2 regions of the Alishewanella sp. HL-SH06 genome follow, and region 1 is predicted to be linked to the other one. Evidence: predicted binding sites of a transcription regulator. Region 1 holds the regulator's gene; the other holds the start of a gene.
What was found. Region 1 encodes MetJ, which represses methionine synthesis genes. Its sites were predicted from a motif close to TAGACGTCTAGACGTCTA; they were not measured.
Positions count from the first base shown of each region.

Region 2: the regulator MetJ is predicted to act here: its motif matches at 5,616-5,633, upstream of ACUJFK_RS00775 (cystathionine beta-lyase).

Region 1 covers NZ_CP199752.1:3,413,441-3,429,200, forward strand. Annotated here, with positions in the region: gene argH (argininosuccinate lyase) at 1-1,319, opposite strand, end outside; gene ACUJFK_RS15835 (argininosuccinate synthase) at 1,325-2,539, opposite strand; gene ACUJFK_RS15840 (ornithine carbamoyltransferase) at 2,548-3,462, opposite strand; gene argB (acetylglutamate kinase) at 3,526-4,290, opposite strand; gene argC (N-acetyl-gamma-glutamyl-phosphate reductase) at 4,287-5,315, opposite strand; gene ACUJFK_RS15855 (ligand-binding sensor domain-containing protein) at 5,438-8,341, opposite strand; gene metB (cystathionine gamma-synthase) at 8,602-9,774, opposite strand; gene metJ (met regulon transcriptional regulator MetJ) at 9,952-10,287, shown strand; gene ACUJFK_RS15870 (malic enzyme-like NAD(P)-binding protein) at 10,330-11,571, opposite strand; gene ACUJFK_RS15875 (hypothetical protein) at 11,660-11,851, shown strand; gene ACUJFK_RS15880 (tetratricopeptide repeat protein) at 11,953-12,852, shown strand; gene rpmE (50S ribosomal protein L31) at 13,083-13,295, opposite strand; gene priA (primosomal protein N') at 13,508-15,682, shown strand.
Region 2 covers NZ_CP199752.1:152,333-168,092, reverse strand. Annotated here, with positions in the region: gene ubiD (4-hydroxy-3-polyprenylbenzoate decarboxylase) at 1-1,273, opposite strand, end outside; gene ACUJFK_RS00790 (class II aldolase/adducin family protein) at 1,428-2,072, shown strand; gene ACUJFK_RS00785 (EAL domain-containing protein) at 2,158-2,937, shown strand; gene ACUJFK_RS00780 (TonB-dependent receptor plug domain-containing protein) at 3,001-5,502, opposite strand; gene ACUJFK_RS00775 (cystathionine beta-lyase) at 5,663-6,832, shown strand; gene ACUJFK_RS00770 (ion transporter) at 7,258-8,103, shown strand; gene ACUJFK_RS00765 (VC0807 family protein) at 8,094-8,804, opposite strand; gene ppc (phosphoenolpyruvate carboxylase) at 8,968-11,598, shown strand; gene ACUJFK_RS00755 (hypothetical protein) at 11,913-12,242, opposite strand; gene gloA2 (SMU1112c/YaeR family gloxylase I-like metalloprotein) at 12,510-12,905, opposite strand; gene ACUJFK_RS00745 (tetratricopeptide repeat protein) at 12,905-13,813, opposite strand; gene ACUJFK_RS00740 (amidohydrolase) at 13,895-15,190, opposite strand; partial or broken gene ltaE (low-specificity L-threonine aldolase) at 15,210-15,760, opposite strand, start outside.

The DNA.
Region 1 (15,760 bases):
GTGCCACCATAAGCATTGCGCTTGGCTAAGCCGGCTTCGATGGTCAAAGCAGCAAACACATCATCACTGATCAGTTCACATACCTGCTGCATCTCTGCTAGTGGCAGTGCTTCTAACGCAACCTTCGCCGCTGATGCCTTTAACACCAACTCTCCGGATAACTCATGCGCATCACGAAACGGAATACCCTTCGCCACCAGATAATCGGCTAAGTCAGTCGCATTGCTATAGCCGAGCTCTGCTGCTAAACGACATTGCGCTTCGTTTACCGACAAATGCGGCAATACAGTTGCCAGTACTAACAACGATTGCTGCCAAGTACTCATCAAGTCGAAAAAGCCTTGCTTATCTTCTTGCATGTCCTTGTTGTATGCCAGAGGTAAACCTTTAATGACATGCAAAATGGCCACTAAATGGCCCAAGACACGACCGGTTTTACCACGCAATAACTCAAATACATCGGGGTTTTTCTTTTGCGGCATTAAAGAGGAGCCGCTACTGATCGCGTCACCTAATTTAAAGAAGCCCGCTTCACCTGAGCAAAAGAAAATAACATCTTCTGACAAACGTGATAAATGCGTCATGCATAAAGTTGCGGCAGCGGATAACTCAACCACATAGTCACGATCGGAAACCGCATCTAAGCTGTTAGCTGCAGGTTCGGCAAAATCTAGGCGTTGTGCCAGTGTATGCCGATCCATTGCTACGCCCGTTCCGGCAAGTGCGCCACAACCTAGCGGACAACTGTCTAAACGTGCGACAGCATCATCCAATCGGCCCAGGTCACGTTTAAACATTTCTACATAGGCCAAGGCCCAGTGCGCCACTAATACCGGCTGTGCCCGCTGTAAGTGTGTAAAACCCGGCATCACGGCGGTTTCGGCGCGCTCAGCAAACACCAACAAGGCTTTTAACGCCGCCAGTAGTGATTGACGCACATGACCCGCATTTAAACGAGTCCAGAGCCGCAAGTCAGTTGCAACCAAGTCATTACGGCTGCGCCCCGTGTGTAATTTCTTCGCAACATTACCTAGCTTGGCCGTTAGTTGGGCTTCGACCCAACTATGAATATCTTCTTCTTGCGTTTGCAACGGTAACTTAGGATCAGCTTCAATCGCTACAGCTAAGTCGGCCAGGCCGGCATCTAACTGCTGCGCTTCTTGCTGATTAATAATACCGGCTTGCAGCAAGCCCGCAGCCCAAGCACGGGATGCGGTAATATCTTGCAATGCAAGTTGATAATCAAAGCTCAAGGAATCGTTGAACTCACGAAATTCTGCTAGTGTGGCCTCAGTAAAGCGCCCTCCCCACATAGCCATAATACTTAACCCTTGTTTGCGTGTAAGGCTCTGATCCGGCTAGCCAGACTATATAATCTGATAAAGCCTTCAGCGTCTTTTTGGTTATACACTTCATCACCTTCGAAGGTGGCGAATGCTTCTGAGTACAAGCTGTTTGGTGAGCGACGCTTCGCTACCGTGACATTACCTTTGTATAGTTTGATCACAACATCACCGGTTAGCTGTGATGCTAAAGAGGTTGCTGCGGCAAGTAAGGCGTCTTTTAATGGCGTGAACCAACGTCCATCATAAACCAGCTGCGCAAACTCTAAACCCACTTCTTCACGGTATTTCAGTGAAGTACGGTCATACACTAAGGCTTCTAAACCTTTTAATGCGGCTAATAAAATTGTACCGCCGGGTGTTTCATAACAACCCCGAGATTTCATGCCAACCAAACGGTTTTCAACAATATCGATACGGCCAACACCATGCTCAGAGCCGATATCATTCAGTAACTCAATGGCAGCAACACCCCCCATCGCTTGACCATTGATGGTGGTTAATTCACCGGCTTCGAAACTTAACTCAACGTAAGCTGCTTGATCAGGAGCTTGTTCAGGTGATTTCGTCCACATCCAGATTTGATCTGAAGGCTCGTTCCACGGATTCTCAATTTCACCGCCTTCGTGTGAAATATGCCATAAGTTAGCATCACGGCTATAAATCTTGGTCGCAGAAGCGGTAGTCGGAATATTTTTCTCAGCCAAGTAATTAAGCAGTGACTGACGAGAGTTAAATTCCCATTCACGCCATGGCGCGATCACTTTTAATTGTGGCGCTAACGCGGCAAACGCCCCTTCAAAACGTACTTGGTCATTACCTTTACCAGTACAGCCGTGACATAACGCATCAGCACCTAATTCTAAGGCTAAATTAACTTGGGCACGCGCAATCACAGGGCGTGCCATAGAGGTTCCCAATAAATATTGGCCTTCATACACCGCACCGGTTTTTAACGTCGGGAAAATCACTTCATTGACTAGCTCTTCACGTAAGTCAACGATGTAGCAGCTGCTAGCACCTGATTTAATGGCTTTTTCTTCTACACCGGCAAGCTCTTCGTCGCCTTGACCGACGTTAGCAACAAAGGCAATCACCTCGCAGTTATAATTATCCTTTAACCACGGCACGATAGCCGATGTATCTAAACCACCTGAATAGGCTAAAACTACCTTTTTAACGTTTTCAACGCTCATCATCAACCTCAACTAAATAAACTGACTAAAACGGCATTTTGTGCATGCATGCGGTTTTCCGCTTGCTGCAATGCCAAAGAATGTTCACTGTCTAACACTTCACTGGTCACTTCGTGGCCACGATGTGCAGGTAAACAGTGCATAAAATGTTTTACCGCTAAACGCTGCATCACTGCAGTATTGATCTGATAGGGTGAAAAAATTTCAGTAATTAACGCAGGATCAGAACGGGTACCCATTGATAACCAAGTATCGGTATAGATCGCATCAGCACCGGCCGCAGAAGAAACATGCTGGCTCAATGTTAACTTGGCGCCACTGCGCTGCGCGATTTCTTGCGCTTTTAATAATACATGCGCATCAGGGCCAAAACCTTGTGGTGTGACCACCGTTAAGTCCATCCCCATGATCGCAGCACCTAACATTAAAGATTGGCAAACATTATTACCATCGCCCACATAGGCTAAGTGTACTTGAGATAAATCGCCGTATTGCTCTTTTAATGTCAATAAATCGGCTAAGGCTTGACATGGGTGATAAATATCACTTAGAGCATTGATAACCGGTTTTTTACTGCTTAAGGCTAAACGCACTAAGGTTTTTTGTGAGTAAACACGCGCCACAATAGCATCGGTCCAGCATGCTAAGTTACTGCCGAAGTCTTCAACCGATTCACGCTCACCCATAGCGCCATTTTGCAAATCAAGATAGACACTATGGCCACCTAATTTGTGAATACCCACATCAAAGCTTACGCGGGTGCGTAACGAGGGCTTTTCAAACAGCAAAGCAATACTGCGCCCCTGCAAAGCATGTCGGTAATTGTTAGGTGATTGTTTGATATCTAAAGCGAGATCAAGCAGAGCAGACAATTGTTGTTGATCCAGTTCAGCTAAACATAGCAGCTGGGTTAATTTACTCATAGCACACGCGTTATCCGCTAAGCGGTATCCTTACTCAATGGCGCCAAGCAATGGCGCCGCTAATTAATACAAAATACAGGTGCCGACAGGCTTATCCTGCATCAAATTCATCAAATCGGCTGGATTTTGCCAGCCCGCGACCACAATATTGCTTTGCAACGCAGCCGCTGTTTCTAAAGCAGCATCTAGCTTCACTTTCATGCCGCCTTTAATCACACCCTCAAGCACTAAGTTACTGGCTTGTTCGGCAGAAAGTTCGTTAATTAACTGCATATTGGCATCGAGAATTCCCGGAACGTCAGTCAATAACACCAATTGGCCTTTCACTAGCTGACAAATCGCCGCTGCGGCTAAATCGGCATTCACATTTAACAACTGACCATCGGCGGCAATGCCAATCGAGCTAAATACGGGGGTATAGCCTTGGGTTAATAACAACTCAATTAAAGTCGCATCAGCGGGTTTAACAATACCTACCGCACCAAGGCGCGTATTCACAGTGAATTGACAGGCATTACCCGCGGATAAATTTAAGCCAACAGGCAACAAACCTTGCAACATGGCACGGCTGACCATTTCAGCATTTACCGCGCCATCTAAAGCACCAGTTATCACAGGCATTTGTTCTGCTGGTGATACCCGTTGCCCATCAATTTTTTCTGTGACAAAACCAAACTTGCTCAGCCATTGATCAACCTGATCGCCACCACCGTGTACTAAAATGACCGGCCGTTGCTGCTTAATGTTGGCACATACCGCTAATAAGGCATCTAACGCTTGCCTGTCTTGCAGTAAGCGGCCACCCATTTTTAATACTAGCGGTTTCATAGGCTGGCTCCTGCTAATAAACCCGCTGTCTCAGGTTTACCAAAACGAACATTCGCCGCCTGCATCGCTTGCGCGGCAGCGCCTTTTAATAAGTTATCAATGGCTGACATAATGACTAATTGCTCGCCATCTTGCTGCCAATACAAATCACAAAACGGTGTACCCGCCACATCGGCAACATTAGGAGAGTTCTTAGTAAAACGGATTAACGGCTTACTGGCATAAGCATGCTGAAAAGCTGCCGCAACTTGCTCAGCGCTCACGCCGGCTTTTAACGTGACAACGCAGGTTGCTAAAATGCCGCGCTTAAAATTACCCAGATGAGGGGTAAACACCACTTTGCGTCCCAGATTTTGTTCAATCTCTGGGCGATGCCGGTGTTTAAAGAAACCATAAGCATTTAAACCGACTTCACAAAATGAAGTACTTAAGCTGGCTTTGCGGCCAGCACCCGAGACACCACTTGTGGCACTGATCACCGGAATGCAGTCTTTAGTTACTAAATCCGCTTTTAGCAGCGGTAATAACGCCAACGTACAAGCGGTAGGATAACAGCCAGGAACAGAGACTAGATCACCCAATGGAGTCGTTTGCCATTCCATTAATGAATACACCGCTTGGGCCAATAACTCAGGATGTTGATGAGCGTAACCATAGTATTTCGGGTATAAGTCAGCTTGCTTTAAACGAAAGGCACCCGATAAATCGACTACCGCAATGCCTTTTGCTAACAACAGCGGGGCAATAGCTTCACTGGCTTCATGTGGCAACGCCAAAAACGCTACCTGCACATCTAACGCCTCTACGCGCTCATCGGTCCAAGGCTCAACCAAAATATCGACTTGTTGCTGAAAACGAGGATATAACTGGGCGAAAGGTTCACTACTGCGACCGGCCGATGCAAAAGCATAGCTCAGTTCAAAATAGGGGTTAGCGCATAGCAAAGCACATAGCTCAGCACCACTGTATCCCGCCGCACCGAGTACGGCACTGCGAATTTTAATGTTTTGTTGTTCAACGGACATGGAAAACTCTTAAAAAGAAAAACTAGGCTACAAGTTATAGCACAATATGGCGCCTAGTGTAGAACGAAGGATATGCACAATCAAGAATTATTATGCTGTTTTTTTGAATTAATACCCAATATTTAACGCGTATTGTCAGCTAAGGCTAAGCGATTACGCCCTAATTTTTTCGCGTTATACAAGGCTTTATCGGCACTCACTAATAGCTGGGGTAATTCCAACTTATTATTCGTGGTTAAACCAATACTTATTGTGATATGCAAATCAGCAGCTAGATCAGTGAAGTTAAGTTTTTCTACTTTATGACGAAGGCGTTCACACACCTCTGAAGCATCCTGTAATGAGGTATCAGGTAACAACACCACAAACTCCTCGCCGCCCCAACGTGCAAGCATATCAACCGTCCGGCATTGCTGTTTTAACACTTCAGCCAAACGTTTCAGTACTTCATCACCTACCGCATGCGACAGTTGATCATTAACCCGCTTAAAATGATCAACATCTATTAATGCCAGACATAAAGTGGTGTTATTCCGCTGCGCGCGTTGATACTCATGCTGCAATTCTTCATCAAAGGCTCGGCGATTAGCCAAACCGGTTAAGGCATCTTGTCTTGCGAGCAATTGCAATTCGGTTGTTTGCTCTGCGACTAATTTACGCAAACGTTGCTCAGTGTGTCTTAAACTCGACATACGCCAACGCACCGCAATAATACTGAGTGTGGTGAGTAACAAGATAATGGCGAATTTAAACCACCAACGCTGCCAGAGATGAGGTAGTAGCGTAAAGGTATAGACAGCTTCTTGCTTGCTCCACTCACCGTCGGGATAACTAGCACTCACTAAAAAGCGATATTCGCCTGGTGGTAAGTTAGTGTACTCGGCAGTATTGGCAGTGCCACGCGTCACCCAATCACGATCAAAACCTTCTAATTTAGTACGATACTGAATTCGCCCTGACATCACAAAACCCAAGCCTGCGTAACTAATTTCCAATCGATTGCTGCCTGCTACAAGATTAACTGGAGAACCTAAGGGTAAAGCTTGGCCATCAACATGTACTTTTTCAATAACTACTGGCGGAGCAATTTCAGCAAATTGCTGTAAACGCTCAGGCTGAACCCGGGTGACTCCCATCGATGTGGCAAACCACACCGAGCCATCATGGTGAAGTGCACCCGCTTTAGCCGAGCCGCCATTGGCTTGCGAGCTGATCATGCCATCGCTTTCGCCATAAAGTTCGACACTTAATGAACTACGCTTACCGGCTAAAAGCGCCAGGGCATGGCTGCGATTTAACCTTAAAATGCCCCTATTACTGCTGATCCAAAAAGAACCTTGCTGGTCTTGAACTAACTCAAATATTTTATCAAACGGCATGCCTTGCGCTCGGCCAATAATCTGTATGTCATTGCTGGCTAGATGATAGGCCATCAGGCCTCGATCCGTGGTGATCCATAAAATGTTTACCGGGGCATCATAGGTCATTCCAAAGGCATAGTGTGCATCATCGTATGCCGCTATATTTAGTGTTCTCAGTTGCTCGTTTTCATAAACGGCCACACCATTGCCAGTGCCAATAAAAATTCGCTGATCGGGTGTTTGAAACAGCGAGACAACAAAAGAACTGGGTAAACCATCCGCAACGCCTAAACTTAAAATACCATCATCCTTTATAAGACTAACACCATTAGACGTGCCTACCCACATTTGACCGTTGCCCAGAGGTAGGATGGCGCGAACTTCATTGGCTGGTAAACCGTTCCCGGTATCATAATGGCGTCGGATCTGATCATGTTGCAGTTCAATTAAACCATCGGCATAGGTGCCCACTAACACCGTTTGATCGGGTCCTTCCGCTAGACTTAACACCGACTGCCCGACACTGACTGCCGTTAAATCAATAATACTGAACGCACCATTACAAATACGAGTTAAACCGCGGCTGCTACCAACATACATACAGCCATTAGAATGCGATAACAGAGCACGGGTATAATTTCCGGCTAATCCGACTTCTGTAGTCATGGTATTAAAAGGTGCATCTCTTAAACGAAAAATGCCGCCATTTGTTCCAACCCACAAATTACCTTCTTTGTCTTTTAACAAAGCTAAAATACGATTATTGGGTAAGCCCTGCCGCATATCTAAAGATTCAGTAATACCGTTATGTAAGCGTAATAAGCCTCTATCTATAGTGCCAATCCATAGAATGTCTGAGTTCTCCTGCAATATGGCCGACACCGGAACATTATCTAATAAAGTTAATGGCTTAGATTGACTTGGCTGTGCCAGGTAAAGGCCACGTTCTGTGCCCACTAGTAACGCTGCTTGATGATTTAATTCCAATGCAAATATCGGTACGCCATTAAATTCGTCTGCAGCAACCGGTTGAATTTGCAATTGTGCATCTAAGTAAACCAATCCATTCGCGGTGCCAACCCACAGTAAGCCGTTGGCATCTTGTTGCAAACTGTGAATTTGGAGAGAGGGTAATCCATCGTCAAGCGTAAAATGTGTGCGTTTACCGGTGGCATCTTGCATGTAAAGCCCCTGCCCCTCGGTAGCAACCCATAATCGATCTTGATTATCCATAAACAAACGATTAATCAATTCACCAAAAGGGGGAAAAGCTTGCCATTGCCCATCTTGTACTTTAACCAACCCGCCCCGTGCACCACCTATCCACAAAACATTATGTTTATCTAAATGAAAAGTACGCACGCCGACATCTGGCAAACCGGTTTGGGGGTTACGATCAAAAATGCGAAATTCGCGACCGTTATATCGAGCAACGCCTTCCCAAGTGCCAAACCACATATAGCCATCCGGCGTTTGAGTAATAGCATTAATAGTGTTGTGCGGTAAGCCGGCTCGAGTGTTGAGCGTTTCTTTAAAATAATTATCTAAGCTAGGAATATGCTTTGCAGCAGAAGCCGCTGCCGTATTAAAAAATACAGTACACAACAAAAAGCAGAAAAAATGATAAACATGTCGCCGATGCCGACACAGGCCCGATAAAAGCATGCAGAAATCCAATTCCTTGGCTGTAACGTTAGCGCCTAGCTACTAATATACTTTAGATTACCCGAATTTAATTAACAATGCCAAGCGTGTTACCTGCTTACGGAACTTGATTTTACGGTATAAAGAAACCATCAAACACGAACTAAAATAAAGAAATCATTAAGTTAATGAATTTCAGATATTAGTGAGAGCTCACATAATATTAAAAAAAATAGGCAACAGGCATTAAATCATCTGTTGTCTAAGCTAGAGGAGTTGTTTTAGTCAGCTAAACGCTGAGCTACCACGTTTAGCGCTTGTTGCAAATCAGCACGTAAATCTGCCACATCTTCAATGCCTATTGATAAACGCACTAAGGTGGCAGCAATACCCGCTCGCTGCTGCGCCGCCGCATCCATCGAAGCATGCGTCATTGAAGCAGGATGACAGATTAAACTTTCAGTGCCTCCCAGTGACTGTGCCAAAGTAAAATACTCTAGAGCATTGAAAAAATCTTTTAACAATGCAGCAGGAGCGTTCAACTCAAAACTACACATCGCCCCAAAACCCAATTGCTGTTCTTTAGCAATCTGATGCCCAGGATGACTTGTCAGCCCGGGATAATACACTTTAGCAACTAAAGGATGCGCCGCTAAAAAATCGACCACTGCAGCCGTATTTTCTTGTTGCAGCTTTAAGCGCAAGTTTAACGTTCTTAAGCCTCGCAAGGTAAGATAGGCATCAAATGCTCCACCGGTTAAGCCTAAACAGTTTCCCCACCATTTTAATTCTTCACCAACCGCCAGATCCTTAGCAATCACGGCACCGCCGATAATGTCAGAGTGGCCATTAATAAATTTCGTCGTCGAGTGTATGACTAAATCTGCACCTAAGGAGAGGGGCTGCTGTAATACTGGCGATAAAAAGGTGTTATCCACCACCACTTTGGCTTTGAGGCTGGCCGCTAACTGACAAACCGCTCGCACATCAGTAATTTGCAGTAATGGGTTACTCGGTGTTTCTAACCAAATCATGCTGGCTTGGCTTAACCGTAATTGCTCGGCCCAATCGGCATCTTGAAAATTGATAATGTGTAATTTAAAAGCCTGCTTCTTTTGCGCCAAATTGGTAAATAATCGATAACTACCACCATAACAATCATGCGGGATCACTAAGGTGTCAGAGGGTGTTAGTAATTGCAGTGCTAACAAACAAGCTGACATACCAGTATTGGTGATAATCGCTTTAGCACCGCCTTCGAGTTCGGCTAACGCCTCCCCTAATACATCGCGGGTAGGGTTATTTGAACGTGAATAATCATAAGGACCTGGCTGCCCTAATGCCGGAAGTTGATAAGTTGAAGTGAGGTAAATTGGTGGTGTCACTGCACCAAAGGCGGTATCTTCCGCAATACCCGCACGAGCAACGATAGTCGCTGGATGACGCTTGGTCATAATACGCCCTTTTGGATGTTTAGATGTCCAAAAAGTATAATGCGTTAACACTGGAAGTCAAACCATTTAGCCGTCTATAATGTTTATTTGTTGCACAGTGTTTGACTGTAACAGAGAAAACAGTAGAATTTCGCACTTGCGCGAGCAATTTCTCTCGACCAATAACAAGGGACCCTTATGGCTAAGTGGAATGGTGAGTATGCTCACCCTTACGCGGAACACGGTAAAAAATCAGAACAAGTTAAAAAGATTACCGTATCGATCCCGCTGAATGTTTTAAAAGTGCTAACTGACGAACGCACTCGCCGCCAAGTGAACAACTTACGGCATGCGACAAATAGTGAGTTATTGTGCGAAGCCTTTTTGCACGCCTTTACTGGCCAGCCATTACCGGCTGATGACGATCTACGTAAAGATAATCCGCATCAAATTCCTGCTGAAGTTCGGCAGATTTTGACCAGCATGGGTAAACCCATCCCAGTCATCATTGAAGCAGAAAACGACGAAGAATAAAAAAAACCGCCAATAGGCGGTTTTTTTTATAAGCGGCTCAGCTTACTTATAGTAATTATCAGGCAATGGTAAACGAGCAACGCCAGAGTTTACCGCGGCTTCCGCCACAGCACGTGCCACTCGAGGTAACAATCTCGGATCCATCGGTTTTGGAATAATGTAAGATTTACCAAACTCTAAAGCTGATACATCAGCCGCCGCCAAAACTTCGGCTGGCACCGGCTCTTTAGCAATTGAGCGGATCGCTTCTACTGCTGCAAGTTTCATTGCATCATTGATTTCACTGGCACGTACATCTAAAGCACCACGGAAAATAAACGGGAAGCACAAAACATTATTCACTTGATTAGGGTAATCAGAGCGACCTGTTGCCATGATCAGATCTTGTCGAGCCGCGTGCGCGAGCTCAGGCTTAATTTCCGGATCAGGGTTTGAACAAGCAAAAATAACAGGCTTATCTGCCATTAACATTAAAGCTTCTGCTGGCAACACATCGGGGCCCGATACACCAACAAAAACATCCGCCCCTTGTAAAGCATCTTCTAAAGTCCGTTTATCGGTATTATTGGCAAATAACGATTTATATTGGTTTAAATCTTCGCGCCGAGCATGGATCACCCCTTTGGTATCCAACATATAGATATGCTCACGCATGGCACCGCATTTAATTAATAACTCCATGCAAGCAATAGCCGCAGCACCCGCACCCATACAAACGATAATGGCGTGTTTAATATCCTTACCTTGGATTTCTAACGCATTAAGCATACCGGCAGCAGTGACTATTGCTGTACCATGCTGATCATCATGAAACACCGGGATGTTGCAGCGTTTGATTAACTCTTTCTCTATTTCAAAACATTCTGGCGCTTTAATATCTTCTAAATTAATACCACCAAAGGTATCGGCAATATTGGCAACCGTCGTTATAAACTCTTCCGTTGTGCGATGTGACACTTCAATGTCAATCGAATCTAAGTTGGCAAAGCGTTTAAACAACAAGGCTTTACCTTCCATCACCGGTTTTGATGCTAAATGCCCCAGATTGCCCAAACCTAAAATCGCAGTACCGTTAGAAATCACAGCGACTAAGTTACCTTTAGCGGTATATTTATACACATTGTCTGGATCAGCAGCAATTTCACGAACGGGCTCCGCCACACCTGGGCTGTAAGCTAGCGCAAGATCGCGGACGGTTTCAGCCGGTTTGCTAATTTCAATACTAATTTTTCCTGGGCGGGGTTCGGCATGGTAGCGAAGTGCCTGTTCTCTGAAATCTGTCATTCTAATTGTCCTGGAGTAAGGTAAGCGGCGACAGGCTGCAATTATGCTTATTATTGTTTTACAGCAAGCCAGATGAAGGCTCATTTTAATGAGCTCTTTAATAGAAAAACACCAATTTGTTGCTGGACCTACCAGCCTAAGCAAGTATGACCACCTTCTTGTTGATATTTTCTTCTCTTCTTATAGCAAGAAATGCGCTAGCCATAAAGAAGCCTATACACTTAAAACCCAATCTCTTGCTGAGTATTTATATGTTGAACTAGTTACCACCAAAATTTAACATAAATAAAACAAATCACTATTAATTTTAGCGACATCCCTTGACCGTCATTAAAATATCACTACAATATCTGGTAAATATTTAGTTAATGAGGTTATGCCATGCGCCTTTTATCGATCTCTGCACTTATTCTCGTAAGTAGCATCAGTATTAGCCTGCCCGCCACTGCACAAAATGCCGGAAACAATGAGCAAATATGCACTGAAACTGACTGCACAAAAGAGCTGCGTAAATTGATGCGACTGGCTCGAGCAGGTAGCGGCGATGCCGCGGCGATCGTTGCCATGTCTTATGCGACAGGCGATGGTTTAGAACAGAATACCAGTCAAGCATTACGCTATCTTCGCCAAGGTGTACGCCAGCGCAACCCCATGTCAGTTTACTTGATGTCAGATTGGTTACGAAATGGCTTTGTTATTGAGCAAGATATCGCAGAAGCAGACCGGTTATTAGAACAAGCCATCTCTTTAAATTATGCTCCAGCCCAATATTCAAAAGCAGTAACATTGTTGCAAACTGAAGATCCAACGCAAATCGAGCAAGCTGTGGTATTACTCGAGCAAGCGTCAGAACAAAAGTTAGCAACGTCAATGCTGTTACTGGGCCAACTTAAACAACACGGTATTGGTACTGAAAAAGATCTTGTTGCGGCAGCAGAGTTGTTTAAACGCTTAGTGTTAACTGGGCAAACCCAAGCCAAACCTTATTTAGCGGAAGTCAGCGCTGAACTAGCAGCAAGCAATGAACATGCAGAATTAGTAAAAGATTTACAGCAAGTTGAAAACATTGAGGTCATCCGCGTGACGGGGCAGCAAATTCAAATGAACAACATGCTTGCCGGTTTAGTCAAACGGTTAAATTCTTCAGGGCTTTATGATAGCCGCTCTGTCGGTAGTCGTATTCGCGGAGTCAGTTGTGAGCAAAGCGGCAGCAATTGCGCCAGTATTAAACCAGACAGCTCTTCCTCTTCAATCAACCAAGTGCTATCAGGTGGTCAATAACCGGTTGTTTGAATTTGCTGTACCATCGCTTTAGCCATAGGTTGTACTCACTTAACGCTATGTCTTAGCTAGCATGCTGAGCATGGCGTTGTTTTATTGTGCTACAACCATCGCCATGAAAACCCTACCGCTATGCGCAGAACAGATGAATGCTAATGTGCACATGCAGGGTATTTTGAAGCAAAAAAAACCGGAGCCTAAGCTCCGGTTTTTTTTCGTTCGGTAATCGATTAACGATTGCCCAAAACAGAGAAACGTTTTTTGAAGCGATCTACACGACCACCTACGTCTAACACTTTTTGCTTACCAGTATAAAACGGGTGACATGCTGAACATACGTCCAAGTGGATGTCTTTGCAAAGTGCAGAGCGAGTTTTGAATGCATTACCGCAAGTACAAGTAGCAGTAATTTCTTTGTATTCTGGATGGATACCTGGTTTCATGGGTTACCTCGTTAGGCCGTATCGCTATCTGGTCACAATTTTTGGCGCCAGACACCATACGCAATTACAGTTAATTTAGGGCGCGTAGCTTAATTGATAGGCAAACAAGTTGCAACCTGCCCGCGGCAAAAAAACACTATTTTTGTTTTACTTGGCAAGCCGGATATCGATCCTTAAACTAACAATCCCTTTGCTTTGTTGTGGAAACCATAGTGACCGTTATTCGAGTGGCTCTGCCCGTCCCGTTACGCCAACATTTTGATTATCTGTTGCCTGAAAACAGCAGTGTAACAGTGGGGTGTCGGGTACAAGTGCCATTTGGTCAACGTCAGTTAATTGGGATTGTTTGGCAAATTGATCCGGATAGTCCTTTTGAACACAGCCAACTCAAAGCAGTAAGTCACATTTTAGAAGACGCTCCGGTGATCTCCGGCACCCTACGCCTTTTATTAAGCTTTGCAGCGGAATACTATCACCATCCGTTAGGTGAAGTGCTGACCGCAGCCCTTCCTGCGTTATTGCGTGAAGGCCGACAACTGCGCGATTATGCCCTAACCGGCTATCGATTAACGGCGGCAGGCGAAGCAGCACAAAGTAGTGATTTTAAGCGTTCGGCGAAGCAACTTGCCTTGTGGCACACGCTGCAAACCAGCCCTTTAGCTGAAGATACACTACTGCAACAGCATCATCGCAGCACACTGAAACAACTGATAGATAAAGGCATGGTTGTTGCTGAAACACTAGAGCGTCAACCTTACGCCTATCAAGGTTTAGCACAAACACCCTTACAACTGACAGTTGACCAGGCTATTGCTGTGAGTGCGGTGCAGCAAGCTTACGGAAAGTTTCAGCCGTTCTTGTTAGAAGGTGTCACCGGCTCGGGTAAAACCGAAGTGTATTTGCAATGCATTGCGCCTCTATTAGCCCGTGGCGAACAAGTCTTATTGTTGCTACCTGAAATTGGTTTAACGCCGCAAACACTTCAACGTTTTGTACAGCGTTTTAATGTGCCCGTTTTAGCTTGGCACTCTAACCTCAGCGATGGCGAACGTTTGTCATGCTGGCTACAAGCGGCAAGTGGCAGTGCTGCGATTGTCATTGGCACGCGCTCGGCGCTGTTTTTACCGTTTCGACAACTCAGTTTAATTATTATTGATGAAGAGCATGATTTATCTTTAAAGCAGCAAGATGGCTTTCGCTATCATGCGCGTGATCTGGCGATTAAACGCGGCTCATTAGAAGGCTGCCCTGTGTTGCTTGGCTCTGCCACCCCCAGTTTAGAATCTTTATATAATTGCCAACAAAAACGCTATGTGCATTTAGAACTGCAACATCGCGCTACAGGGCAAAGCTTACCGCCATTTGAGTTAATTGATTTAAAACAGCAACAATTGCAGTTCGGCTTAGCCGATAGCAGTATTAAACAAATCCGCGGCCAGTTAGCCCGTGGTAAGCAAGTGATGTTATTTTTGAATCGCCGCGGTTTTGCCCCCGCGCTTAGCTGTCAAGATTGCGGCTGGCTGACCGAATGTAAACGTTGCAGCACCTTTACCACTTATCATAAACATAGTCGCCAATTATTATGTCACCATTGCGGCGCCAGCCGCCCTATTCCTAGACAATGCGGCTCTTGTGGCAGTGCTCGATTAGCGCCAGTTGGCCAAGGCACTGAACAGTTAGAAGAACATTTGCAGCAGTTGTTTGCAGATACACCCGTAACCCGCTTAGACCGCGATAGTACAAGGCGAAAAGGTGCTTTAGGGGAGTTGCTCAAGGATATTAATCAAGCTGGGCCACGCCTAATTTTAGGTACGCAAATGCTGGCGAAAGGCCACCACTTTCCTTTTGTGACTTTGGTGGTAATTGTTGATGTAGATGGCGCCTTATACAGCGCAGACTTTCGTGCGCCAGAACAATTAGCTCAACTGCTGACACAGGTCGCTGGCCGCGCAGGTCGAGGCAATGACAAAGGTAAGGTATTACTGCAAACACAGCATCCTGAACATGCCCTGCTGCAAGATATTATTCAAAACGGTTATGCGGCTTTTGCACGCAGTGCCCTGCTCGAACGCCAACAAACCACCTTACCGCCCTATCAGCACTTGGCATTATTTCGTGCCGAAGCCCTGCAAAGTGACTTATGCCAGCAATGGTTACAACAGGTCGCAGAGCTTTGCCAAGCCTATCACGGTTTACAGCGGCTAGGGCCGTTATTATCGCCTTTAGAGCGCAAAGCGGGTAAGTATCGCTGGCAGTTGCATTTGTACAGCCAAAATAGACCGCTATTGCATCATGCCTTAGGGCACATCTTGCCAGAAATCACACGTTGGCCGCTGAGCCGTAAAGTAAAATGGCAGCTCGATGTGGATGCTCTGGATCTGAGCTAAACGTAAAGCCAGAGTGATAGCTCTATTTCATTTTTTACTATTCAAGGTAGAATAGCCGCTGTTGTAATGAGTAGGTAA
Region 2 (15,760 bases), 670 kb from region 1:
TGGTATCGCGCGCGGGGTCCATACGGGTGGTAATGGCCCAAATCACATCTTGCCAATCGCGGGCATTGATATCGTCATCGCAGACAATCACAAATTTAGTATACATAAACTGGCGTAAGAACGACCACACACCCATCATTACGCGTTTGGCATGGCCAGGATACTGTTTTTTCATCGTGACAACGGCTAAACGGTACGAACACCCTTCAGGGGGTAAGTAAAAGTCGGTAATTTCCGGAAATTGTTTTTGCAAAATGGGCACGAACACTTCGTTCAGTGCGACGCCCAAGATAGCCGGTTCATCTGGTGGACGGCCGGTGTAAGTACTGTGATAAATCGGATCTTTACGGTGTGTAATATGCGTTACAGTAAATACTGGGAAGTTATCGACTTCATTGTAATAACCCGTGTGATCCCCGTAAGGCCCTTCGGGCGCCATTTCACCCGCTTCAATGTAGCCTTCAAGCACAAATTCAGCGCTGGCCGGCACCTGCAAGTCGTTACTAACGCATTTAACCACTTCGGTGTTATCACCACGTAATAATCCGGCAAAACCATATTCAGACAGCGTATCAGGTACAGGCGTAACGGCACCTAAAATGGTGGCCGGATCGGCGCCCAGTGCTACCGACACCGGGAAGGGTTTACCCGGGTGAGCTTTTTGCCATTCAAAGAAATCTAAAGCGCCGCCACGATGCGATAACCAGCGCATAATCAGCTTGTTTTTGCCCAGCACTTGTTGACGATAAATACCCAAGTTTTGGCGGTCTTTATGCGGTCCTTTGGTTACGGTAAGACCCCAGGTAATCAGGGGGGCGGCATCGCCCGGCCAGCAAGTCATAACGGGCAACTGGGTCAAATCGACCTCATCACCACTAAGTACGACTTGTTGGCAAACGGCTTTTTTCACCTGTTTGACCGACATATTTAGAACTTGTTTGAAAATAGGCAATTTACTAAAGGCATCTTTCAGCCCTTTTGGTGGCTCGGGTTCTTTTAAAAAAGCCAACAATTTACCGACTTCACGTAAGGCCGCCACATCTTCTTGGCCCATACCCAAAGCCACTCGCTGAGGTGTACCAAATAGGTTGGCTAATACTGGGATCGAATACCCTTTTGGGTTTTCAAACAATAACGCTGGGCCACCGCCACGCAGAGTACGGTCGGCAATTTCAGTCATTTCCAATACCGGATCGACAGGCTGTTTGATGCGAATTAATTCACCACGTTGTTCTAACTGCGCGATAAAATCACGTAAATCTTTATATTTCATTGGTTGCCTTCATCAGTGACAGCGTAAGACGGTGCCTCATCTTGCGACTATTATACATTTCTACTGGACGACTGCCAGTTTTAGCCTGCTATGCGGCTGGCATCGCTGCTGACGCGACTTATACTGTTGTTAACACATTTCGACGGGTTATACGATGCAAGAGCAAGAAGGGGTTATAAAATTTCAATTGTTTTATCAAGCTGCGCCATTACCTGCCAACATAGATATTACCGAGTTAAATGCGTGGCGTACGCTTTGTGTACAAACGGGCATGTTAGGGCAGCATCCTGAGCGCTATGATAATTATGGTTTTGGGAATATTAGTCAGCGGGTCGCAGGTGGTGTACACTTTATCATCAGTGGCACGCAAACGGGTGGTAAACTGCAGTTAAGCGCAGCAGATTACGCGCTGGTCACCGCTTGTCAACCGGAATTAAACCGAATTAGCGCACAGGGCGTAACTAAACCCTCTTCTGAAGCGATGACACATGGCCAGCTTTATCAGTTACTGCCACAGGTTAATTTTATTATTCATGCGCATTGCCCGGCGATTTGGCAGCATGCAGATGCACTAGCGTTAGCGCAAACGGCTGCGCAAGTGCCTTACGGTACGGTGGCGATGGCGGAGGAAGTATCCCGCTTGTTTCAACAAAGTGAGGCCGCGGCACAAGGTATCTTCACTATGGCAGGGCATGAAGATGGTGTGGTGACCTTTGGCAAGAATGCTGAAACCAGCTTTCAAATTCTAATGCGTTATTATGCGGCTGCGCTGGCGCTTGGTGCGACACCAAATCGGTGATTGTCTTTGATAAATTATCAAAAAGCAGTCACAATCCAATAATGTTATTTTGTCTCATTTTTACTCCCAATAGAGAGCGCATTTTATGCAGTTTCCCGATTCAGTTAAACAACAGAGCTGCCAAGATTGTTTAAGTGGTCAAGATTTGGGTTTTGAGATCCGTATGGCATTTCAACCGATTATCGATTGGCACACGCAGCAGATTGTTGCTTACGAAGCGCTGGTACGCGGGCCAAACGGTGAAGGTGCAGGTTGGGTTTTCTCTCGGATAAACGATAGCAATAAATATTACTTTGATCAGGCTTGTCGGGTAAAAGCCATTGAAACCGCTGCGCGTCTAAAATGCAGTACCTATTTGAATATTAACTTTTTGCCGAACGCGGTGTATAACCCAGAAACCTGTATTAAAGCCACCATTGAAGCAGCCGATCTCTATGGCTTTGATTTAACCAAGCTAATTTTTGAAGTGACTGAAGGTGAGCAGATCCCAGATAAAGCGCATTTGAATCGCATTTTTCGCAGTTATGCTAAACGTGGCTTTCAAACTGCGATTGATGATTACGGCTCGGGTTTTGCAACATTAGATTGGCTAATTGAGTTAAGACCTCACTTATTAAAGCTAGATATGGAACTGATCCGGAATATTCACCTTAACTGCGCAAAACAATTTATTGTGGCCAAAACAATCGAGCAATGCGAGTTGCAAGGTACCAAGGTGTTAGCTGAAGGCATTGAAACAAAAGAAGAATTAGATTACTTAGTGGGTATTGGTGTGCGCTTGTTTCAAGGATATTATTTTGCCAAGCCGGCTTTAGAAGCGTTGACACCGCTAGAAGGCTTAACAGGGATGAAAGCGTTAAATTAAACGTATAACCCAAAACAAAATAAACAAGGCGCCTTAAGGCGCCTTGTTTATTTTGGTGGTAACTTAGAAGTTATAAGATACCCGGCCATACACTAAGCGGCCTGAACGTCCGAACGGTGAATAGTTCGAGAACGAGGTAGCACCTGTGGTATTTAAGTTAATGGGGTTAGCATCTGGATATTCATCAAAGATGTTATCAGCACCCACTGCCACGGTCCAACTATCGTTAAAGTCATAGCGGCCTTCCAAATCCATCAAGACTTTCGGACTTAATGTCAGATCAGTGGCTGCAGTAGTGCCCGGTGATAATACCTCACCGTAACGAGTTGCTTTAAAGGTCGCGCTGAAGTTGTCATAACTCCAGTTTACCGTGGCACCAAATTTATCTTTGGGTGCGCCTTTTTCAAACGTCAGTACATTAACACGACCAAATAATGTTGGCGCTGGATCAAGTGCTGACAACTCTGCGGTTGCTGGTACTGCGGTGACTTTCGTTTCGTTAATATTACCGACCACCGTAAAGCTGAACAAACCAAAATCTTCAGTTGGTGTTGACCAGTTAATAACAACATCCACACCTTGTGTTTCGGTATCTACACCATTGATAAAGAAACGACCACCACCGATACCGATAAAGCCTTGCGAGCTTAAATAATCGCGCACGTTTGTTTGAGTTAAGTTTTCTGATAACACGATACGATCATCGATATCAATGCGATAACCATCTACCGTGATAGAAACACCGCCCACGTTAAATACGGCACCTAATGAGTAGTTTACTGACTCTTCAGCATCTAACGGTTTGGCACCTAACGCTTGCGCAACCGGGTTGCTTACCGGGAAAGTCGTGATATCAAAGGGTACACCGTTGATAAAGTTAGTTGAGGTAGCAGTAAAGTTTTGTTGCTGTAGCGATGGGGCACGGAAACCGTTTTGTAATGAACCACGAATACCAAAGTCATCGGTAAAATCGTAGCGTAACGCAGCTTTACCGGTAACATTACTGCCAAAATCAGAATAATCTTCAGCGCGCAGCGCCACTGAGCCCAGCATGTTATCCGTGATATTTGCTTCTAAATCGACATAAGCACCAACAGCACGACGTGTTTCACGCACTTCGTTAGACGGGCGGAAGCCGGGGAACACCTGCGCGCCAGAAGCCGTTGGGTTACCATTGGATAATAGTTCGCCGCCATTGCGCCATGAATCAGGTTCACCGGCGAAAATACCGTAACGTTCACGGCGTAATTCAATCCCGGTAGCAATGTTTAACGGCGAGGCTAGCGAGTCAACATTAATCGATCGTACACCGGATAAGTTAAACACGGTTTGGCCATAACGGAAGCCACCAGCATCAAACTCGGTTTTGCTGGTTGGGCCGATTGAGCGGTTTAAGGTGTTTTCAATAGTGAAGGCCATACGGTTCTGACCCCAAACTAAAGACGTATCAACGGTCCACTCGCCGACATCAAATTCATAACCTACCGCAGCACTGGCATCCGTTACATCGGGTGCAATAATTGGTAAGAAACCGTCTGGGTAGATCGCCAGAATATTGCGGGAATCGTTGGCTGGGCGATAGAAACCGCCTGAACGCGCTTCACGATCTTGGTAGCTTAACCAAGCATAAATTTTACCGTTATCTAAGGTTTTACCGGCATTTGCAAACAAGGTAAATTGCGATAATTCAGGCTCACCATACCAAGCACTGAAGCGGTTGAAGTAGGTTTCACGCGTATCATATTGGCCATTGACCAAAGGATACTGTTGACGATAATCCCAGCCGCCACGCTCTGTGCGCTCGGCGTCTTTGTATTCTGCAGATACGGTGAGGAAAGCATCTTTGCCAAGTTCAAAACCACGCCAGCCGCTCAAGGTTAGCGTTTCACCGTCAGTACGACTTCGCTCAAGATTAGCTGGTGCACTCCAAGTGGCGCCTGTTGGGGTCGGTGTTGTTGGCGTGGTATAGCTGGTTTCACGCCAGCCATAAGACGAGGTAAAGTTACCGCCTTCACTCGCTTCGCGTAAACGAATGTTTAATACCCCGGCAATGGCATCTGAGCCATATTGGGCTGAAGCACCATCACGTAATACTTCAACTGCGTTAATCGCTGCGGTAGGAATGGTATTTAAATCAACAGCAGAAGAGCCACGGCCCACAGTACCGTTTACGTTAACCAAAGCAGCGGAATGGCGGCGCTTTGAGTTAACTAGCACCAGAGACTGATCTGGCCCTAAACCACGTAAAGTAGCTGGGCGCACGGTATCAGTACCATCGCTTAAGCCTGGACGCGGAAAGTTAAAAGACGGTAGCGCGGTTGATAGTACTTGATTCAGTTCGGTTGAACCTGCTCGAGTTAAATTTTCTGCGCTGATAATATCGATTGGCACGGCAGTATCAGACACCGAACGACCGGCAACCCGAGTACCCGTAACAATAATCTGCTCAATTTTTTCTGCTTTTTCATCGTTTTCGCTGGTATTGCTTTGTTGCGCTATTGTTAGCGGTGTAAACAACGCTAAGGTAATAGCTAACGCAATAGGATGCGGTTTTATTTGATGCATGAGAGTTATCCCTTTGTTATTTGTATTGAATCTAGTTGCTGAACTTGCTGGTGTCAAACGTGTAACAGAATTAAACATTGCTTGCAGCGGCAAAATAATGACATAGTATAAAGCAGACTTCTAGAAGTCTTTTCGCCTTTGGACAACGTTGGAGCAACATATGAAAAAGAATACCCAGTTAATTCATGCAGGTCGTGGCAAAAAGTGGACTGGCAGTGCGGTTAATCCGCCTATCGTACGTGCTTCAACGATTGTGTTTGAGACCATGGAAGAGCTTAAAAACGCCAGTAAAAATAAAGGTAACGCTGTGCCGTATTATGGTCGGCGTGGCACGGCTACACATTTTGCATTTCAAGAAGCCATGTGTGAGTTAGAAGGTGGGGCCGGTTGTGCTTTATATCCTTGCGGTGCCGCAGCAATCAGTGGCGCTTTATTGGCGTTTTTAAAAGCAGGCGATCACTTGTTGATGGTTGATACCGCGTATGAGCCAACACGAGGGTTATGTGAAAAAGTGCTCGCCGGTTTAGGAATTGAAACCAGCTATTACGATCCCTTGTTGGGTGCCGAGATTAAGACCTTAATTCGTCCGAACACGAAGGTAATCTTTTTAGAATCACCAGGTTCGTTGACCATGGAAGTGCAAGACATACCGGCAATTTGTCAGGTTGCAAAGGCGCATAATATTATCACTATGCTAGATAACACTTGGGCTTCGCCGATCTTATGTCGACCGTTTGAGCTTGGTGTGGATATTTCTATTCAAGCTGCCACCAAATATATCATTGGTCATTCAGATGTGATGTTAGGCACAGCGAGCGCGAATGAACAGCATTGGCCGCAACTACGTGAGCAGAGTTATTTGTTAGGTTATTGCGCTTCGCCAGATGATGTATATCAAGCTAGCCGTGGTTTGCGTACGTTGGGCGTGCGTTTAAAGCAACACGAAAAAAATGCTTTAGAAGTGGCAGAGTGGTTAGCACAGCGTCCAGAAGTTGAAACAGTGCGGCATCCTGCTTTTCCTGAGCATCCAGGGCATCCGTTTTTTCAGCGCGACTTTAACGGTAGCAATGGTTTGTTTTCTTTTGTATTGAAACAGGGCAGTGCTGCGCAGGTGCAAGCCTTTATTGAAGGTATGCAGCATTTTAAAATGGGTTTCTCATGGGGTGGCTATGAGAGCTTGATTACTGCGGTGCCTAATGTACAAGCGCTTCGTTCGGTGACTCATTGGCCCTATGCTGGGCCTTTATTGCGCTTACATATTGGTTTGGAAGATCCAGAAGATTTATTGGCTGATCTGGAACAGGCATTTGCGCGCATGGCGTTGGCTTAAACTTACCCCGCAAAACCCTACGTTGGTGCGCTTGGTGTTTAAGGAGCATGGCAAACGTTTAAAGGCAGCGTTAGTTTAACGGCAACGCAAGTCGCACGTTATATTATTGCTGCCTGATATCAATGCCCCAATCACGATCAGCCACACCTGACCATTACAACCAGTATTGGGGGAAAGTAGCAATGACGGTAAGCAGCGTGTTTTGTTTTAGCTGATAAAAACGGCCGACCAAGCGCTGTATGAAGCCAAAAGCCATGGTCGCAATCGCACCGAACTGTTTTGCACAAAAGCAGAATAAGCTGTTTGATTATGCCGTGCTGCCCGCAAGGAGTTATCTTAGCTATTGCAACGCTATAACGTTCGCAATGCATTGACCTGTTCTATGGTTCTTCTACAATAGCGCCTTGATCTTTATGGAGGCTGTTATGACAGAAGTTACCCGCTCAGCAGGCATCAGCATGCAGCAACAGGTTGCGACCTGGTTAAATAAAAATCTGGTGCAACGCACCTTATTGGCATTGATCTTAATTAATGCGGCAATTTTAGGTTTAGAAACATCCAGTGCAGTGATGGCCGCATTTGGCCCACCATTAATGCTGCTCGACAAGTGTATTCTTGCCGTCTTTGTCATCGAAATTGCGCTGCGCATTTACGCTCATCGTTTGGCGTTTTTTAAAGATGCCTGGAGTTTATTTGATTTTTCCGTAGTGGCCATTGCCTTAGTGCCAGCCAGCGGGCCTTTTGCGGTATTACGCGCCCTTCGCGTATTACGGGTACTGCGTGTACTAACCTTTGTACCGTCGATGAAGAAAATTGTTGGCGCTTTAGTGCAATCGTTAAACGGTATGCTGTCGATTGCGATGGTGCTGGGCTTGGTGTACTACGTGTCTGCTGTCATGGCAACGAAGCTTTTTGGTGAAGCTTTCCCAGAGTGGTTCGGCAGCCTTGGTGCCACCTTATATACGTTATTTCAGGTGATGACGCTAGAAAGCTGGTCGATGGGGATCTCGCGGCCGGTGATGGAGCAGTTCCCCTATGCTTGGGCGTTCTTTGTGCCTTTTATTCTGATCGCCACTTTTACTATGTTGAACTTGTTTATTGCCGTGATCGTCAATGCCGTACAAAGCATGCATGATGAAGAGCACAAAGACGAAATCGATGCCAAACAGCAATTACAACAGGATCTCGTGGCGCAAATGCAGCAGTTGCAGGCAGAGTTAGCGGCGTTACGCGCGCAACTGCCGCCTGCAGCTAAATCGGATCAAGGTTGATGCATAAAGGTTTCGAGTTCTTGGCCAGTCAGCTTGCTAATACTGCTAAACATAAACCACATTGCAAAAAATAATACCAACATACTGGGCAAAACGATAACGGGGTAACTCAGCCACGTCATCGTGCCCAGCTCTTCATTAAAGGCGGTGCTGCCAGGAGGGCTAACCAAGATCACCTTGGCCAAAATATAATTAAGTACCGACGATAAAAAGAACGAGCTCGCCACCAAATAACCGGCTATTGCCATTTTCTTTTCAAATTGTGCGCGTTGTTGTTGTGCATCCAAGGCTGCATAAAGCTTATCGTTATCCAACAACTCGCCATTCAATAAAAACTTTTTCACCAACGGATAGGGTGTGTATTGGCTAATCAAAACCGCTAAGCCTAAAGCGCCGGGGATCGCGGCTTCTTTAATGGCGATATAAGCGGCATCAAGTTGCAGAAGAGCAATGCCGCCCGTTAATAACACACTGATAACACCGAGCACCGAAAAGAAATTAACCTTACCGGCTTGGCGTAAATCCCAAATACCAAAACCAATAGGAAAAGCCAGTGCAACCACAATACCCCAGACGGGGCCAAGGTATTCTTCACCGCTGAATTTACTCAGGATAATCGCAGGGATCACCACGTTTAGCAGTAGGTTACTGATGAGACCTGTCGATTTTTTTGCTGGGGTAGGACGTGTTTCCGAAGTCATAAGATACCGTATTAAAAGTCGTAAAATACCGTTAAGCGCAGTATAGCAAGAACCCAAGTTATCGCCTATGCACAGTTGTTGCCCAGTTGGTAATCAATCATAGTTGAGTACCAACGCAGAACAGGCTAGGGTGTATTAATTCTAAACGCAGTGGAGCACTGAAATGGATCAATACGCCGCCCTTAGGGCGAATGTCGGGTTATTAGGTACGGAGTTGGGTGAGACCTTACGCCAGCATCTTGGTGATGCGGTATTGGCACGAGTGGAAGAGATCCGCCAGCTGTCGAAAGAAGCGCGCCAAGGCAATAGCCAGCAAGCCGAGCAGCTACGCCAAGTACTCACGGCACTCAGTGATGATGAATTACTGCCAGTCGCTCGGGCTTTCGCGCAGTTTTTAAATTTAGCTAACCTCGCCGAGCAACATTTTAGTATTAGCGCTGCAGGGCGCAGCAGCATTGAAAAGCCGGAACCGTTAACGGAGTTGTTTCAGCGCTTAAAAGACACGGCCATCGCCAAGGGCGACATTCAACAAGCGGTACGTGAGTTATCCATTGAACTGGTATTAACGGCGCATCCTACCGAAGTGGCGCGGCGTACTCTGATTCATAAATTGACCGAAATTGCCGCCTGCCTAGCGCAATTAGAGCATCCGCAAACCGACTGGCAACAACAGCAGTTACAACTGCGTTTAACCGAGTTAATTAGCCAAGCTTGGCATACTAATGAAATTCGTGAGCAGCGGCCAACCCCAGTTGATGAAGCGAAATCGGGCTTTGCAATCATTGAAAGTTCGTTGTGGCAAGCCATTCCTGACTTTTTACGTGAACTCGATGCCGATTTACGTCGTGATCTTGGCACCGGCTTACCGCTTGATGCCGCACCCGTGCGTTTTTCTTCTTGGATGGGCGGCGATCGCGATGGTAATCCTTTTGTTACCTCCAAAGTAACCCGTCAGGTGTTGTTACTCAGTCGCTGGAAAGCGGCAGATTTGTTTATTCGAGACTTAGATTTACTGTCTACCGAGTTATCGATGAATACGGGCTCTGCGGCGCTACTCGACGCCAGTGAGCAGGCTTCTGAACCCTATCGTGCGGTACTTAACAAGTTACGCCAACAACTAATCACTACCCGAGATTGGCTAACCGAAGCGTTAAAGCATGATCGCTTACAGCGCCCGGCAGATTTAATTTGGCATAATCAGCAGTTGCTTGAACCCTTATTACTGTGCTTTGAATCATTACAGCAAAGTGGCATGCAATTAATTGCCCAAGGCCGCTTAACCGATACGCTGCGCCGCGCCTATGCTTTTGGCTTAACGTTACTGAAATTAGATATTCGCCAAGATGCCGCGCGTCATGCTGATGTTTTTGCTGAACTCACCCGTTACTTAGGCTTAGGTGATTATAGCGCTTGGACTGAAAAGGATCGGCAAGCATTTTTATTGCGAGAACTGGCAAATAAACGACCGTTATTTCCGAAAAACTGGCAACCCTCCGCCGACGTTCAAGAAGTGCTGGATACCTGCGATATCGTGGCGCGCCATGGTAACGAAGCACTGAGTACTTATGTCATTTCGATGGCGGGCAAGCCTTCTGATGTGCTAGCAGTACAATTACTGCTGCAAGAAGCGGGTAGTAGCTTTGCTATGCCAGTCGCACCGCTGTTTGAAACCTTAAGTGATTTACAAAACGCGCCCGATTGTATGCGGCAATTGCTCATTATTGATTGGTATCGCGGCTATATTAATGGTCGTCAAGAGGTAATGATCGGTTACTCCGACTCGGCTAAAGATGCCGGTGTGTTCGCGGCCGCTTGGGCACAATACAGTGCGCAAGAAGCACTCGTGAAGCTGAGTAAAGATTATGGCGTGAAGCTGACGCTGTTTCACGGTCGTGGCGGTACTATCGGCCGTGGCGGCGGCCCAGCTCATGCGGCGATTTTATCGCAGCCGCCGGGTTCGTTAGCTGGGGGATTGCGTGTAACCGAGCAAGGCGAGATGATCCGCTTTAAGTTTGGTTTGCCTGAGCTAGCCATCCGTAGTTTGGCCCTGTATGCCAGCGCGGTATTAGAAGGCATGTTGTTACCACCGCCGGTACCAAAAGAAAGCTGGCGCAGCCTGATGAGTAAGCTAGCCGATGATTCTTGCAACGCCTATCGGGCCGTCGTGCGACATAATAAAGATTTTGTGCCGTATTTCCGTGCCGCTACGCCAGAGCAAGAGCTAGGTAAGTTGCCATTAGGTAGCCGACCCGCTAAACGTAACCCGACCGGTGGCGTTGAAAGCTTACGAGCGATCCCGTGGATTTTTGCGTGGTCACAAAATCGTTTAATGCTGCCAGCATGGCTCGGAGCCGGCAATGCCTTAGCCTTGGCAGTTGAGACCGGACAAACCGATTTACTGGATGAAATGCAACAAGAATGGCCATTTTTTGCAACGCGGTTGTCGATGCTGGAAATGGTGTTTTTAAAAGCCGATCCAGAAATTTCGGCCTATTACGATCAGGTGCTAGTGCCCAAAGCGCTGCAACACCTTGGTGTTGAGTTGCGGCAGCAATTGGCGGCGGATCGCGAGTTACTGTTAAAGTTGATCCACAGTGATACGTTGATGGCCAAAGAAGGTTGGATCCGTGAGTCGATAATGCTGCGTAATACCTATGTCGATCCGCTGCATATTTTACAAGTGGAGCTGCTAAAACGCTCTCGGCACGATCCGGAGAAAATCAGTGCGCAAAGTAATCGGGCGCTGATGGTCACTATCGCCGGTATCGCGGCAGGGATGCGTAACTCGGGTTAAGCAAAATAGGCGGATAAAGACCGGCCAATTTGTGTGATACCACTGCGTTTAGGGTTTCGCACAACGCGGTTTGCTCATATCAATAGGCCATGAATTATCCATGTGGCTTGATGATGAACTTCAGCAATGAGGTTCATCTTTTCAAGCCAGCAAAGTGGTTCACATGCTTTCTCTATGGATGAGTTCTGCTATCTATGGCCTTCAACGGTTTATTGAGAGCAAATCGGCTATTTTTTCGGGCAAGTGTTCGTTTTTGTGCCGGTTTTTCATCAGCGTTATGCCAGCCTTTCTGTAACCTGTGTTGGCTGAACCTTTTAGCTGGCTTGCCAAGAGCAAGCCTGATCGGTCAAAAGCTGCGCTTTTGCCAGCAAAGCTTTGTCATGATCTGATACCCGAGTATAAAACTTCAACATTTTATGAATATTCCAATAGTGCTCAATGCCACAACTAATCTCTTGCTGCAAAGCCTGTTGTATTTCTGCGCTTGGGTTGAGCTCTTTTATTTTTGCATGAAGAATTAAAGCATTAGCGAGTTTTTCAACGCTCATCGATTTGGCACCCTGTTCCCAAGAAATAATCATGGTTGCCAAAGATGAACAAACACATAAAAACAGAATGACGACGAATGTTTTTAGATTCAGCATTTAATTTCCCTCTTAATGTTTATCCGTGAAGTTTTAACTGAGGTATCAGTTGAATATTGACTATGCTTTAACTGGGTGTCGCAATATCACTAGACTCACTGTCCAGCATGTTTTTAACATACTCCATGTTCGCTTATTTCAAAATAAGCTGGCAAGATGTTAGCATGATGTGTTTTTTTTAAAAGTAAATTGTTTCTTGTAATGCTTTTAGCTTAGATTGTTGATTTTAAAACATTGCAGATTGTTGCCAGCGCGTTTTGCCGAACACTAATGTTCATACAACTCTAAAGGTAAGCCATCGGGATCTGGAAAAAAGGTAAAGCGTTTGCCGGTAAACTCATCGACACGAATGGCTTCGACTTCAACAGCGTTGCTTTGTAAATAACTGACCCAATGGTCGAGGTCGGTGACGGCAAACGCCAGATGGCGTAAGCCTTGTGCTTCCGGTTGGCTGGGTCTGGCGGGGGCCGCTGGAAAGCTAAATAACTCTAATTGGCTGCCATCTGGCAGCTGTAAATCCAGTTTCCAAGAGCTGCGCGCAGCCCGATAATTTTCGGCCAATATTGTTAAACCCAATATTTCCGTATAAAAGGCTTTGCTGCGCGGATAATCACTGACAATCAGCGCCACATGGTGGATCGCATTTAATTTGGGTGGCTGCACTAGAGGATCTTCTTAATTTCGGTTACTAGGGTGCTATCTTTGCTGCTGTTTTGCAATGGCTTCAGTATGGCTTCGGCAGCGCTGCGTTGTTCTGTCGCCAGGTACAGTTGGCCTAAGCGAAACTGTGCCCATTCTCGAAATTCGGGCAAGCCTTCTGCTTCAAGAAAGCGTTCTAACGCGCGAATGCCTTGTTGCTCTGCGGTTTTACCGACAGCGGCAGCACGACCGAGTTGATACAGCGACAATAAACGACTGCGGCTAGCTTCTTTATCAACGGCGGGCTGTGCACTGGCTTTGGCAAACTGTTCAATCGCTGCCTCATAATCACGGCTTTGCGCAAACTTTACCCCTTGCAAAAAATAGGGCTCAGGTCGAGTTTGTAGCGTCGTTGCTTTAGCTAATAACGCCTGCGCAGCGGCCGGGTCATCGAGTTGCAGTAGCAATTCCAGTTCCAGTAATTGGCCTTGCAGCGGTGAGGTAAGTTGCAGCTGCTTACTCAGTTGTAACGCTTGCGCTTTATCACCACCAGCAATACCTGGTGCCTGTGCATAATATTTCGCTAAGGCTTGTAAATACTGTGCATTGTCTGGTGCCAGTTCTACTGCCGTGGCAAAGGCTTTTGCGCAGCGTTTTGCCGCGCTGAGTGCACTGAACATACTGGCTTTTTGTGCGCTGTCGCAGTTAGCTTGGCCATACCAAAATTGGTATTGCGCCTGCTCAGGGGCGTTTTTCACCGCTCGGGCTAACAGCTTTTCGGCGAGTTCAACGTTACCCAGTGACAACTCGGTGCGGCCGAGCGCAGCCAATAAGGCCGCGTCTTTTGTTTTGGCATTCACCAAGGGCGTTAACAGGCTTTTTGCTTCTTGATAGGCCTGTTGTTGCCAAAGCCCTTGTACTTGTTGCGGCACATCTTGTTGTGCCGCAAGGGTAAAGCTGCCGCACAGCAGTGCGGCGGGAAAAAAGGCGAAACATGCTATTCCTTAAAGTGTTCACTCTTGCATGCTAGGGTAAGATAATGCCCAGTTTACATAAAGCTCGGTGCCGGTTTTTAACGCTTTTTCATCAGCATAGAAAAACGGTGAATGATTCGCAGGTGCTTTAGCTGCGTCTTGACCTTCAGGCGTAACGCCAAGAAAAACAAATAAGCCTGGTGTTTCTAAGGCGTAAAATGAGAAATCTTCGGCACCCGTCACTAGGGCGCTCTCTTCAACTTTTTCTTTACCCGCAACTTGTTGCAAAATTGGCAATGAGCGACGAGTCAGCACCGGATCATTTAACGTGACAGGATAACCTTCGAGGATTTTAACATCGGCAGTGGCACCGGTTACGGCAGCACTGGCTTGCGCGGCTTGTGTTAATAAACCAAAAATTTGTTGGCGAATACCCATATCAAAGTTACGAATCGTGCCTTCTAAATACACTTCATCAGGAATAATATTATTGCGTACGCCGCCTTCAACGATACCAAAACTGACAACGGCTGGCGCGCGGGTAATATTAATTTGGCGGCTGACAATGGTTTGCACATTATTGACGATTTGCGCTGCAGCCACGATCGGGTCAACCCCAGCCCAAGGCGCAGAGCCATGGGTTTGCTTACCTTTAACGGTGATTTGAAATTGATCTGAGGAGGCCATCAAAGGCCCTTGCCGATATTTCACAACACCGACATTGGCGGCAGACCAAACATGAATGCCGAAGATGGCTTCGGGTTTGCTTTTAGCAAACAAGCCTTCTTTTAGCATCAGTTCGGCACCGCCTTCTTCACCTGCCGGTGCGCCTTCCTCTGCCGGTTGGAAGATAAACATCACTTTACCGGTGAGCTGCGCTTTGTTTTTTGAGAGATATTCGGCCGCGCCCATTAGCATTGCCACATGTAAATCGTGGCCACAGGCATGCATTACGCCCACTTCTTTACCGCGATATTCGCCTTTGGCTTCTGAGCGAAACGGTAAGTCGGTTTGTTCGACAACCGGCAAACCATCCATATCAGCGCGTAATGCCAGTAAGGGGCCGGGCTTACCACTGTCTAAAATCGCCACCACTCCGGTATGCGCAATATCGGTTTGCACGGTCATACCGAGTTTTTTTAAGTGTGCGGCAACCAATTTCGAGGTGCGAAATTCGCGGTTACTTAATTCAGGGTGCTGGTGCAGATCCCGGCGCCATTCAATCACTTTCTTTTCTAGCTCAGGGCTAATGCGTTGGGTGTCAGCGAAAAGTGGCATGGCCATAAAGGCGAATTGGCTGGCTAGCAGGGCGGCTACAAGGGGGCGTAAGATCATGATGAGACTCCAGGAAAAGTTAGTGAGATCTACTATGCGCAAATTGGCTTAATAAATCCAGTGTCGTGGCAATATCTGCTGCTGATACATCTAAATGACAGACCCAGCGCAAGCGCGTGAGGTTGCCACTGGCACTGGCGTAATTGCTGCTGGTGAGTTTGACGTTATGCTTAGCCAGAAAATCAAGCAGCTCATTAGCCAAAGCCGGAGTGATATCTGTAAACACAATATTGGTTTGCGGCAAATCTAACTGCAAATGCCCAGCAAAACAGCCTTTAGAGCTTAATGCTTGTAACCCTTTCGCGAGCGTATCAGCATTATGATGATCCTCTGCCAAACGCTGAATATTATGTTGCAAGGCATATAAGCCCGCGGCGGTAAGCATACCGGTTTGGCGCATGCCGCCGCCGAGCATCTTGCGTACACGCCGCGCGCGCTGGATAAAAGCCTGCGAGCCTAGTAATAATGAGCCTACTGGTGCACCTAAGCCTTTGGATAAACAAATTGAAACCGAGTCATACCCCTGGCACAGGGCTTTAGCCATGGCGGTTGGGCTCAGTTGATGCTGTG